Regions from separate parts of the Lactobacillus apis genome, predicted to be linked through region 2. Evidence: predicted binding sites of a transcription regulator. Region 2 holds the regulator's gene; each other region holds the start of a gene.

Region 1 (4,665 bases), 430 kb from region 2:
TCTAGTAGTTATCTTTTACTTTAGTATAACGCTAATTACAACATTTTTCTTTGCAAAAAAGCAATTATATTGTAATTAATTAAAATTTTATTGCATAAAGCCGAGAGATTAATGATCAATTTCCTCATCAGAAGAATTATTTTCTTCATCGCTAACAACAATCTTTTGGTCCGTAACACTTGCAGTTAAGTTTTTAGCAGTTGGATGATCAAGCTTGTAATCAGCTACTTTATCTTCAATTTCTTCTTGAATAGTTCTGCGAAGTGGACGTGCACCCATAGCAGGGTTGTAGCCTTCCTCAACTAACTTGTTCTTTGCTTCGTCAGTAACAGTAATTTGCATTCCGCGGCTTTTAACCATGTTGTTTACACTGTTAAGCATTAAGTCAACAATCTTAACTAAGTCTTCCTTAGATAGTTCGTTGAAGTCGATTACGTCGTCTAAACGGTTTAAGAATTCAGGTTTAAAGAATTGACTCATTGAAGAACGAGCAGCATCTGGCTCATCACTAGCATTTTCAGCTGTAAAGCCTACGCTAGTTTCCTTAATGCCTTGTCCCGCATTAGATGTCATGATGATGATTGTGTCTTTGAATGAAACAGTACGACCTTGAGAATCAGTTAAGCGACCGTCATCTAGAATTTGTAAGAACAAGTTCATTACAGAAGGATCAGCTTTTTCAATTTCATCTAACAAGATTAAACTGTATGGATTACGACGAACCTGTTCAGTTAATTGACCTGCTTCTTCATAGCCAACGTAGCCAGGCGCAGAACCAATTAATTTAGAAACTGAATAGGATTCCATATATTCTGACATATCAAAACGAATCATGGCATCTTCTGAACCAAACATTTGCTTAGCTAATTGTTTAGCAAGCTCAGTCTTACCAACACCAGTTGGACCAACAAAGAGGAAGGAGCCAATTGGTCGACCGGATTCGTTGAAACCAATTCGGTTACGACGAATAGCACGTGCTACCTTGTCGACAGCCTTATCCTGACCAATTACATGTTCTTTTAAGTTAGAAGCCAAGTTTTGCAGTTGATTTTCTTCTTGTTTTTGTAAGTCACCAACTGGGATACCAGTTTTTTCTTCAACAATCTTATTCATAATCTTGCTGGTAATAACTGGTGATTTATCAGGATCAACCTTTTGGTCTTTTACCTTATTATATTTTTCAATTTGATCACGATAGTAAGCAGCTTTTTCGTAGTCTTCATTTTGCAGTGATTCCTGCTTTAACTTTTCAGCTGCTGCAATTCTTTCCTGCAGTTTTTCTTTGTCAACGTAAGGGATGGTTAAGTTCATTCTTGAACCAGCCTCATCGAGCAAGTCAATGGCCTTATCAGGTAAGAAGCGATCTTGAATATAGCGCTCAGATAATTCAGCAGCTGATTTGATTGCATCATCGGTGTAGTGAACGTGATGATAGTCTTCGTAACGCTTCTGAATGCCTTTTAGAATTTGAATAGTTTCTGCAACTGATGGTTCTTTAACATCAACTGGTTGGAAACGACGTGACAAAGCAGAGTCTTTTTCAATTTCGCGATATTCGTTCAAGGTAGTTGCACCGACTAGTTGCAAGTCACCACGAGCAAGGGCTGGCTTAATAATGTTACCAGCATCCATACCGCCCTCAGCATTTCCGGCGCCAACTATTTCATGAATTTCATCAATAAACAAGATGATGTCGTCATGATCTTGCAGTTCCTTGATCAATTGTTGCATCCGTTGCTCAAATTGACCACGAATTCCAGTTCCTTGAACAAGAGAAACAACATTTAATGAAATAATTCGTTTATCTTGTAATTTTGCAGGTACTGAACCATCAACTATTTGTTGTGCTAATCCTTCGACAACCGCAGTCTTACCAACTCCGGCTTCACCAATTAAGACAGGATTGTTTTTTGTTCTTCTATTTAAAATTTCGATGACACGTGCAATCTCTTTATCGCGACCGATTACGGGGTCAATTTTGCCTTTTTTAGCAAGAGCAGTTAAATCTGTACCGTATTGATCAAGTAGTGAACGGCCTCCACCACCATTATTAGGATTACCATTGTTCATTCCAGGGTTACCTGGGTTATTAGGATTGCCATTCATTGCATTTTCATTATTAAAATTAAAGAGATCGTTAAAGTCGCCAAAGAAACCGTTGTTGTCGTTACTCATGTTAATATTTCCTTGTTGTTTAAGTTCTTGATAACATTGTCCACATAAATTGATTTCGCGGCTTTCTCCATTTACCTTTGCAAAAAGATGAATAGAGGCAGGTCGTTTTTGACAGTTTTGACAGAGCATTACATTACCGCCTTTCTTTTCAATGACTAAATTATATAATTAGCACTCTCAATAATCAAGTGCTAAAACTCGGAATAATATACATTATTATCTATTGAATCCAAATATGCTAAAATAATCACTTGTAAAAGCAAAAATGCTTAATTTTTAGTGTATGTTTTAGAAAAACGGTGGTATATTTGGATTATCAAAAAATTTTAGAGCAGTTAGCAAGTGGTGAATTAGATCATTATGAAGTTGAACCTAAAGATGCATTTGCGTTTCAGGCTGCTTTGAGATCTTTTGGTAAAAGACAGAACATAACTGGTAAGGCCCTACGTGGTGGAAAAATAGTTTACAGGCAATCAACAACGGAACTTTGATGATGTAAACTGTTACATTTATGTTGTCTAATTCACAAAAAAATGATAGTCTAAGTAAGCGAATAGGTAGTTACTACCGGTTTGATTTTTCAATTCAAAGGAGATATTTATAATGGAAAAACGCGATTTTCATGTTATTGCAGAAACAGGTATTCATGCTCGTCCAGCAACTTTGTTAGTACAAGCTGCTTCAAAGTTTGGTTCAGACATCAACTTGGAATACAATGGCAAATCAGTTAACTTGAAGTCAATCATGGGTGTTATGTCACTCGGTGTTGGTAAGAACGCTGACGTTACAATTAGTGCTGATGGTGATGATGAAAAAGATGCAATCAACGCTATTTCAGAAACAATGAAAAAAGAAGGATTAGCTGAATAATGACCAAGACATTAAAAGGAATTGCTGCTAGTGATGGTATTGCTGTAGCACCAGCCTATCTCTTGGTCGAACCAGATCTTTCTTTCACGAAGACAACTGTTTCAGATGTTGACAGTGAATTAACTCGTTACCATGAAGCTATTTCAGTATCAACTGAAGAAGTTGAAAAAATTCGTGATAGTGCCAAAAAGAGTTTAGGTGAAGAAGAAGCTCAAGTTTTTGAAGCTCACTTGATGATTTTGAATGACCCTGAATTTACAGGTGCAATTGAAAATGAAATCAAAGAGCAAAAAATTAACAGTGAAGCTGCACTTGATGAAACCGCTCAAAAGTTCATTACAATTTTTGAAGGCATGACAGATAACGAATATATGCAACAACGTGCTGCTGATGTTCGTGATGTTTCAAAACGAATCATGGCTCACTTATTAGGTAAGGAATTACCTAATCCAGCTTCAATTGATCATGAAGTTGTTGTTGTTGCTCATGACCTTACTCCAAGTGACACTGCTCAATTAAACAAGAAATTTGTTAAGGGCTTTGTTACTGATATCGGTGGTCGTACTGCTCACTCAGCAATCATGGCTCGTTCACTTGAATTACCTGCTGTTGTTGGTACAGATTCAATTACTAAAGACGTTGAAAACGGTCAAACATTAGTTGTTGACGGTTTGAACGGTGATGCAGTAATTGAGCCAACTGATGAACAAGTTGCTGATTACAAAGTTAAGAGTGAAGCATTCCTAAAGCAAAAGGCTGAATGGAAGAAACTCAAGAACGAACCTTCTGTAACTGCTGATGGTAAGCAATTCATTATTGCAGCTAACATTGGTACACCAAATGATATGGAAGGTGTTAATGAGAACGGCGCTGAAGCTATTGGTTTGTATAGAACTGAATTCTTGTACATGGATTCCAAGGACTTCCCAAGTGAAGAAGACCAATTCGAAGCTTATAAAGAAGTTATCGAAGGAATGAATGGCAAGCAAGTTGTCATTAGAACAATGGATATCGGTGGTGACAAGCACTTAGACTACTGGGATCTTCCAGAAGAGATGAACCCATTCTTAGGTGTTCGTGCTATCAGATTGTCATTGCAAAATGAAGAAATCTTCCGTACACAATTACGTGCGCTTTTACGTGCATCAGCATTCGGTAAATTGGGCATCATGTTCCCAATGATCGGTACTTTGGGTGAATTGCGTAAGGCTAAGGCAATTTTGGCTGAAGAAAAAGATAAGTTAGTTAAAAGCGGTGTTAAGGTTGGCGAAGACTTACAAGTTGGAATGATGATTGAAGTTCCTGCTGCTGCAGTTATTGCTGACCAATTCGCTAAAGAAGTTGACTTCTTCTCAATCGGTACCAATGACTTAATCCAATACACAATGGCAGCTGACCGTGGTAATGATAATGTTTCATACCTATACCAACCAGCTAGCCCTTCAGTATTGCGTTTGATCAAGCACACAATTGATGCTGCTCATGAAAATGGCATTTGGTGTGGTATGTGTGGTGAAGCTGCTGGCGACAGCACCATGTTCCCAATTTTGCTTTCAATGGGTCTTGATGAATACTCAATGAGCGCAACTTCAATTTTAAGAATTAGAAGCTTAATGAAGA
Region 2 (4,665 bases):
CGAATGCAAAAAAAGTTGCGTTAAGGTACAATAATAGCATTAAAGCAATATACGAAAAGGATGACCATATGTATCATCCGTTTTTAATGCTATTACAAAACCAATAAGATGAAATGAAGGCTTTATTGTGCAAATTATCCATTTAACTTATCCAATTAAGGAGAATATTTTCCCTACTAAGATTGTGCTTGCTTTGGGCTTTTTTGATGGCGTACATCGTGGTCATCAACATTTAATTAGAACTGCTAGAGAAAAAGCAACTGAGAAAAAGCTTCCTCTTGCAGTGATGACATTTGACCGTCATCCCAAGTCAGTTTATCAAAAAGCAGATGTTAGCTATATCGATAGCTTAGACGAAAAAGCATACAAAATGGAAAAATTGAATGTCGATTATCTTTTGGTAATGCACTTTAGTGATGCTTTTTGTAAGTTAAGTGCTCAACAGTTTGTTGATGAAATTATTGTAAAACTTGAAACAGATACAGCCGTAGCCGGATTTGATTATACATATGGTCCAAAAGACGTAGCAAATATGGAAAATTTTTCTAAGTTTGCTAAAGGCAGATTCGATATCGTCAATGTGCCACAGCAGTCATATGGTGGACAAAAAATTGGTTCTACTGAAATAAAAAAAGCCATTGTTAATGGTGACATGGAACTAGCTAATGAACTTCTTGGCTTTCCATATATGATGTCTGGAAAAATTGGTCATGGTTTGCGCAACGGGCATAAGCTCGGTTTTCCAACTGCTAATTTGGTTTGGCAAGATAATAAGGTTATTCCAAAAATTGGTGTTTATGCCACAAAAACAAAGATTGATGGGCATTGGTATGATTCAATGACTAGTGTTGGATACAATGTAACTATCGGCGATGGAAAAAAAGTTTTAATTGAATCAAATTTATTTGGCTTTGATGAAGAGGCCTATGGCAAAAAAATGACTATTAAATGGTACAAGTATACACGTGGTGAAATTAAATTTGCTAATTTGGATGATTTAAAGAAACAAATGGAAGCAGACGAGACCGAAATTAAGGCTTATTTTGCTCAGCAAAGTTAATTTTAGTTAAACAGTAATTCAAGTTAAAATTAATTGCGGAAAAATTAGCACTCAGCTTGACATTCTGCTAAAAGCTAGTATCATAATAATTGTTAGCACCAAAAAAGTATGAGTGCTAAAAGTGAGGGCGATATTTATGTTGACCGAACGTCAAGAATTAATTTTAAAAACAATTATTAATGATTTTACTCAGACGCATGATCCTGTTGGCTCAAAAACAGTGATGAATCAGTTACCGATGAAAGTCTCAAGTGCGACAATTCGAAATGAAATGGCTGTGCTTGAAGATAAGGGTCTTCTTGAAAAAACACATCTTTCAAGTGGACGAATTCCGTCGATGGACGGTTATCGGTACTATTTAGACAACTTGCTTGAGCCACTTAAGATACCATCCTCTGTTTACAAGAGAATTGTTAGTCAACTTGATCAACCATTTCATCAAGTTAATGAAATTGTTCAAGAAGCAGCAAAGATTTTATCTGATTTGACTAATTACACAGCTTTTGCAGAAGGGCCAGAAAATAATGATATCACAATAACTGGTTTTAGAATTGTCTCTTTAATTAATAGACAAGTGATGGCAATTTTAGTTACTAGTGATGGTGATGTTCACAACCAAGTTTATAACTTGCCACGTAACATCAGTGGTGATGAAATTGAAAAAGCAGTCCGAATGATTAACGATGAGTTAATTGGCAAAACGCTAAATGAGGTTACATCATCTTTGCTTAATCGAACTTTGGGTAAGAAGCTTGCTAATTCTCATGCAAGTGACTTACTTGAGTTGGTTGAAGACGTCATTAAAGATGCTACAAGTGAGCAAATGTATGTTGATGGTCAGATTAATTTACTTAATAATACTTCTTTGGATGATGTCTCAAGTTTACGCTCTGTTTATGAGTTAATTGATCACAATGATTTGATTTCAGATATGGTTGATCAATGTATGAACTCAGACAGTGGTAAGTATCCAATTCGTGTTAGTATGGGTTCAGATTTGCCAAGTGATTTACTTAAGGACTATAGCCTGCTCACTGCGGAATATAGTGTTGGTTCACATGGTAAAGGCGTAATTGCTTTACTTGGTCCTAACAATATGCCATATTCGCAAGTAATTGGTCTTTTGGAATATTTTAGAAATGAACTTGCTAAGAAACTACTTGAGTATTATGGTAGATTCAAATAAAGGAGGTTAGCCGTGAGTAAAGAAAAATATGCTAGTGAAAAAGATCTAAACAAAGATCAAACTAAAGCTGAAGAAAAAAAGTCTGATACAAAGGCTAATACTACAGATAAAAGTAAGAAACCTGAGACTTCGAAGAAGCTTGAAACAGAATTAGCAAAAATAAAAGAAGAACAAAAAGAACTAGAAGACAAGTACCTTCGTAGTCAAGCGGAAATGCAGAATATGCAAAATCGCTACAACAATGAACGTGCTCAATTGATTAAGTATGAGTCACAATCCTTAGCTAAAGATATTTTACCAGCGATGGATAATTTAGAAAGAGCATTGGAAACTAAGGTAGATGATGAGGCTTCGCGTCAACTTAAAAAGGGTGTTCAAATGACTTTGGATGCGCTTGTTAAAGCCATGAAGGATCATGGAATTAGCGAGATTGATGCTGAAAAAGCACAGTTTGATCCGAACTTACATCAAGCAGTTCAGACTGTTGCAGCTGAATCCGATGATCAAAAAGATCATGTCGTTCAGGTTCTACAAAAGGGATATTTATATAAAGATCGCACATTAAGACCAGCAATGGTTGTTGTTGCTCAATAATTGAAAGGATGATTATTAATGTCAAAAGTTATCGGTATTGACTTAGGAACTACTAACTCAGCAGTTGCAGTTCTTGAAGGAAAAGAACCTAAGATTATTACTAACCCAGAAGGTAATCGTACTACTCCATCTGTTGTTGCTTTTAAAGATGGTGAAATTCAAGTTGGTGAAGTTGCTAAGAGACAAGCAATCACCAACCCAAACACAATTTCATCAATCAAGCGTCACATGGGCGAAGCTGACTACAAAGTTAAAATTGGTGATAAAGCTTATACTCCTCAAGAAATTTCAGCAATGATTTTGCAATACATTAAGAAGTTTTCTGAAGACTACTTAGGTGAAAAGGTTACTGAAGCTGTTATTACAGTTCCTGCATACTTCAATGATGCACAACGTCAAGCAACTAAGGATGCTGGTAAGATTGCTGGTTTAGATGTTAAGAGAATCATCAACGAACCTACTGCTTCTTCACTTGCTTATGGGCTTGATAAAGATGCAGAAGATGAAAAAGTTTTAGTATACGACCTTGGTGGTGGTACTTTCGATGTTTCAGTTTTGCAATTAGGTGATGGCGTCTTCCAAGTATTGTCAACAAACGGTGATACTAACCTTGGTGGTGACGACTTTGATAACAAGATTATCGATTGGCTAGTTCAAAACTTTAAGGATGAAAATGGTGTTGATCTTTCTAAAGATAAGATGGCTTTGCAACGTCTAAAGGATGCTGCTGAAAAGGCTAAGAAAGACTTATCTGGAGTATCTTCAACTCACATCTCACTTCCATTCATCTCAGCAGGCGAATCAGGTCCACTTCACCTTGAAACAGATTTAACTCGTGCTAAATTTGATGAATTAACTGCTGATTTGGTTGACCGTACAAAGATTCCATTTGATAATGCCTTAAAGGATGCAGATTTAACTGTAAATGACATTGACAAAGTTATCTTAAATGGTGGTTCAACTCGTATTCCAGCTGTTCAAGAAGCTGTAAAGAGATGGGCTGGCAAAGACCCTGATCACTCAATTAACCCTGATGAAGCTGTTGCCCTAGGTGCCGCAATTCAAGGTGGTGTCATTTCAGGTGACGTTAAGGATGTTGTTTTACTTGATGTTACTCCACTTTCACTTGGTATTGAAACCATGGGTGGTGTCTTCACTAAGTTGATCGAAAAGAACACAACTATCCCAACTTCAAAGAGTCAAATCTTCTCAACAGCTGCTGATAATCAACCAGCCGTAGATGTTCATGTTTTACAAGGTGAACGTCCAATGGCTGCAGATGACAAGACTTTAGGTCGTTTTGAATTAACAGATATTCCTGCAGCTCCTCGTGGTGTTCCTCAAATTCAAGTTACTTTCGATATCGACAAGAACGGTATCGTTAACGTATCTGCTAAGGATATGGGTACTGGTAAGGAACAAAAGATTACTATCAAGAGTTCATCTGGTTTGTCTGATGAAGAAATTCAAAAGATGCAAAAAGAAGCTGAAGAGCATGCTGAAGAAGACAAGAAGAAGAAAGAAGAAGTTGATCTTCGTAACGAAGTTGACCAATTAATCTTCTCAACTGAAAAGACTTTGGAAGATGTTAAGGATAAAGTATCTGAAGAAGATACTAAGAAAGTCAAAGATGCTCTTGAAGTTTTAAAGAAGGCTCAAAAAGATAACAACTTGGACGAAATGAAGACCAAGAAGGATGAATTATCTAAGGTTGCTCAAGACTTGGCTGTTAAGCTTTACCAAGCTAATGGTGGTGCTCAAGGTGCTGAAGGCCAAGCTGGTCCTCAAAACCCTGGTTCACAAGATGGCAATTCAACAGGTGGTT
Region 3 (4,665 bases), 480 kb from region 2:
ATCGTTTTAATACGCGCGGTGATAAGCTAGAAGTTGCTAAGTCAAATTCACGTGCTGTTAACCAGTTTCCTGAAGCTTGGCGGACAGCATCGTACTCTTTCAATTCATTACCAATTCTCAATGAATCAGGCAAAATGGTTACCAAGGAAGCAGACCAGCCTGCTCACTTAGACATGGTCACTAAGCTCGAAAATGCTACTGCGCCTGTAACTGTTGTTATGACAGGTCCATTGACTGACTTGGCTCGTGCCCTAGATGCTGCGCCTGAAATTGAATCAAAAATTGAAAAACTTTATTGGATGGGTGGCTCTCTTGATGGTCACGGAAATGTTGTCCAAGTTAATGCAGATGGCACACAAGAATGGAATGCATTCTGGGATCCATACGCTGTTGAGCGTGTACTAGCTTCAAATATTCCAATGGAAGTCATTGGCCTAGAAAGTAGTGAAGAACTACCGCTAACAAATGAATTGAAGATGCACTGGGCAGGTTTACGCAAGTATCCAGCTGTTGATTTAGCTGGTCAAGCTTATAGTCTTCTGGTTAATCCACCAATTCAAACAGCTCAACTATACTTTTGGGATATTTTAACTGTTATCAGTGCACTTTATCCTGAAGTTGTTTTAACAGCAGAAAAACGTAAGGTAAAAGTCATCACTAAGGGAACTGCTGCTGGCCGAATGGAAGAAGATCCAAATGGCCGTGAAATAACTTTAGTAACTAAAGCAGACAAAGATTTATTCTTCAAGAAGTTTGACGAATTACTTATGCGTGCAAAATAATAAACAAAAAAGAGTGAAGTTCATAATTTGGAACTTCACTCTTTTATTTTGCCTATTTTTAGTTTAAGCGATTGAATCCCAAGCAGGAAGATCTGTAATTGGGCCTTCTGCCAAGGCAAGTTGTTCAGAAGTTAAGTACTTCTTGTGTACGACAACTTCGTAGACGTAGTCCTTGAACCAGTCATTATTCATAACGAAGAAGCCCTTGTCACCGTTTTGTTCGCCCCATGAGTTTTCAACTTTCCATTGACGAATGTGACCGTTATCTTCATCAACACCGACTAGCGTCATAGCGTGAGTAGCTGAACCAGCACCAGTACGCAATCTGTCAGCCTTAGACATTGTTAAATCAACGCCAAACAACTCGTTGAATTTGTATAGATTGTTATCAAGGTAACCTGCCTTACGGTCACTTTGTATACCAACATCATTACCAAACCAAACAGCTTCACCGTCTTTTAATTGGTTAACTGCGTAAGTTTCCAAAAATTCCATTGGCAAGTTTAGGAACTTGATGCGGCAGACACCTTCAACATTGTCAGCGAATGGTAAACCATAGAGCTTGTTGTATTCATGATCAGGTGCATTTGTTAATACAACGTAGTCATCAAAGTCAACATCGCCCATGTACTTGTGCAAAAATTCGAGTGGGGTTAAGTCTTTATCTAAGTGATATTTCTTATCGTCATCACGATATTCCAAATCGAATTTCTTTGGTGGTTCACCAACGGCAATTGCTGTCATTTGGTAAACTTCACCTAAAAATTGTTCACGTGCTTTTTCGACTTCTTCGTCTTTTCCTTCTTGCTTTAATTTACGCAAAACCAAAGCGTCTTTCTTCAACTTGTCACCCAAAGCCTTACCCAGGGCACTGGTGTTATTAGCGTTGAAACTTTCAGGCATTGCATAAGAAGGTACAACACCGTATTTTTCAATCAAAGCAGCTCCCATGTGGAAATGACCACCATCTTGACCGGCACCTTCTAAAATAGCTCTAACTGTCCGTGAGTTGAGGGGCTTGTCTGCTGTGTCCAAAATGTTGTCATAAAAAATGTTTGCACGCTCGATTTTGTCCCAGAAGAAGTTATAACTTTGTGAGAAAGTAAAATTCTTACAGTTATGCTTTTTACCAAAGTTGTGGCGCAAAATATTTAATGTGGCGAATTCCCAGCAACGACCAGATTGACGCTGATTAGTAACATTTTCTGTGTCTAATTCTGTAGAGAAAACACGAGTTAGTTCACCTTGTACACGTTCATTGTAAGCAGCAGCTAACACACCACTTTTTTGCGTTGCACGTGCAACTACTTGATTTTTAGGGTTTTGATTAAAATTGTCCGTAAACTTTTCTAGTTCTTGGACAGTAACTTGATGTCCCATAGATAATTCTCCTTTTTTAATCTAATTTTAAATTACTTTCTATTTTAAGCTAAAAGAAAAGTGGGTTCAATAGCTGAACCCACTTTAGAGAATTATTTGTATTGGCAACTTATCTAGAACTTCTTGCAATTAAAATATAAATAAGCTAATCAATTTGAATTGAATTATCACTTTGATCAGAACTTTGTTTTGGTAAAGTAATAGTCAATACACCATTATCATACTTTGCACTGATCTCACTTGCAACTACATTTGGTAATCTAAAGCTACGAGAAATGTGACCATCGATTCTTTCACGATGAATAAGGCTGTTGTCCTTGGACATATCTTTAAATGATTTTCTTGAGCCTGAAACGCTTAAAATACCATTATTGTAGCTTAGATTAATATTGCTCTTATCCATTCCTGGCATATCAACTTTAATCACATATTCTTTATCGTTTTCAATTACATCTGATTGCATTAATTTGGCAACATTAGTATCGTCAAAAAACTTTCTAGGAAGATCAAACCAATCATTCATTGCATCAAATAAGTCATTACGACGATTCATCATATCATTTGCCATAATTTAAAACTTCCTTTCAATTTTTTGTTTTCAATTTAGTTAAATATGTAAGTGAAGACTTTCATTTCTTCCTTACAATTAATATTATAGTACCATTATTCGAAAAGTGAACAACTTTTTAGCACTTTTCTTCGTCGAGTGCTAAAAATCGAAGGAAAATGCTGATATATCAAGGAAAAAACTTGTGGAAAATTTTTATAAAAAAGTAAAAAAGGAGATAAAACTTTGGTTTATTATCAGAAAATGACGCCAACAGGCTACCAAAAAATTGAAGAGGAAATTGCTCGTTTAAAAAAGGACCGACCAAGACGAATCAAAATTTTGCAGGAGGCCCGATCACTTGGTGATTTATCGGAAAATACCGAGTATACAGAGGCTAAGAGAGACTTGGGGCACCTGCAAAGTCGTTTGCGCTACCTTGAAAAGCAATTGAAGTATGCTGAAGTAATTGAAAAGAACGATGATGGCAAAGTTGATTTAGGTAAAACAGTAACGCTTCGTTTTGATGATGATGAAGAAACAGAAAAGTATCAGATCGTTGGACGAATGGAAGCTGATATTGCCGAAGGCAAAATTTCCTTTGACTCACCTTTGGGCCAGGCAATAAATAAAAAAGAAGCTGGCGCAGTAGTAAATGTGGCAGCCCCTGCGGGTGAATACCAAGTGACAATTCTTGCAGTCGAATAAAAAATTCTTGCCTAACCGAACTTGCGTTTGTATAATTTATAATACAAACAAGAGTTCGGAATGGAAGTGGTAAAAAATGTATGATTATCGTTATGAACCTCATAATGTTGTGTTTATGATTGATAATAAATCGTTTTTTGCTAGCTGCGAAGCAATTGAATTAGGTCTTAATCCAATGAAGGCGGTATTGGCAGTTGCGTCTCATCAGCAAGATGAGGAAAGTTACGGTTCTGGCTTAATCATGGCTGCTTCGCCCTTAGCTAAGGCAAAATATGGTCTAAATAATGTAATGCGGGTTCGTGATGTTCCTAGCAAAAAAGAGGCACCTGACTTAATTTTGGTGCCTCCGCATATGAACTTATATATTAGGCGCAGTACGCAGATACTTGAAATCTTTCGTCAATTTGCGGCTGATGAAGATATTCATCCCTATTCCATTGATGAAAGCATGATTGACATGACAAAATCGTGGCATCTATTTGGCGATGATCCATATTTAGTTGCACGTAAGATACAGCTTGAGATAAAAAATAAACTTGGTTTCTATACCACATGTGGAATAGGGGAAAATCCATTATTGGCTAAATTATCAATGGATATCTCAGCTAAGCATCGTCACTCAATGATTGACTATTGGCACTACATTGATGTTCCAGATACTATCTGGCAGATTAAAGACATGGAAGAAGTTTGTGGTATTGGCAAACGCACAGCAAAGCATTTGCGCCGGCTTAACATTAATAATATGTATGAACTAGCACATTCAGATCCTGCAATTCTAAAAAAAGAGTTTGGCGTAATGGGCGAGCAGTTATTTGCAATGAGTTGGGGGGTTGACCGAAGCATTATTAGAGAACAGTATTTTCCAAAAATGAAGAACTATGGCAATTCACAAATTTTGACAAGAGATTATACGGATCAGCGTGAAATAGAGATTGTCTTGCGTGAAATTAGTGAACAAGTGGCAGCTCGGATTAGATCACATAGAGTGCAGACGGGATGCATTAGCCTAATGGTGAACTTTTCAAAATATCGGCTTAAGGGCAAACGAAAATGCTTTAACGTTCAGCAAAAAGTTTGTCCAACTAATGATAATGATGCAATTGCAGCAGAAGTGCTTGCCCTTTTTCGCAAAAATTGGCGTGGAGAAAGGGTTCGTGCTTTAGGGGTGAGTTGTGGTGATTTGCATCCCGATAATTACCAACAATTGACCTTCTTTGTGCAACCAAGTCAACAGATTAAAAAGAA

What was found. Region 2 encodes HrcA, which represses chaperone genes, less so after heat shock. Its sites were predicted from a motif close to TTAGCACTCNNNNNNNNNGAGTGCTAA; they were not measured.
Region 1: the regulator HrcA is predicted to act here: its motif matches at 2,344-2,370, upstream of DKL56_RS02450 (ATP-dependent Clp protease ATP-binding subunit).
Region 3: the regulator HrcA is predicted to act here: its motif matches at 2,849-2,875, upstream of DKL56_RS06675 (Hsp20/alpha crystallin family protein).

Annotation. Positions count from the first base shown of each region.
Region 1 is NZ_CP029476.1:488,409-493,073, forward strand. It holds gene DKL56_RS02450 (ATP-dependent Clp protease ATP-binding subunit) at 109-2,304, opposite strand; gene DKL56_RS02455 (hypothetical protein) at 2,484-2,666, shown strand; gene DKL56_RS02460 (phosphocarrier protein HPr) at 2,779-3,045, shown strand; gene ptsP (phosphoenolpyruvate--protein phosphotransferase) at 3,045-4,665, shown strand, end outside.
Region 2 is NZ_CP029476.1:917,069-921,733, reverse strand. It holds gene truB (tRNA pseudouridine(55) synthase TruB) at 1-107, shown strand, start outside; gene ribF (riboflavin biosynthesis protein RibF) at 128-1,060, shown strand; gene hrcA (heat-inducible transcriptional repressor HrcA) at 1,197-2,246, shown strand; gene grpE (nucleotide exchange factor GrpE) at 2,259-2,840, shown strand; gene dnaK (molecular chaperone DnaK) at 2,859-4,665, shown strand, end outside.
Region 3 is NZ_CP029476.1:1,398,102-1,402,766, reverse strand. It holds gene DKL56_RS06685 (nucleoside hydrolase) at 1-782, shown strand, start outside; gene DKL56_RS06680 (C1 family peptidase) at 846-2,162, opposite strand; gene DKL56_RS06675 (Hsp20/alpha crystallin family protein) at 2,308-2,730, opposite strand; gene greA (transcription elongation factor GreA) at 2,956-3,417, shown strand; gene DKL56_RS06665 (Y-family DNA polymerase) at 3,494-4,665, shown strand, end outside.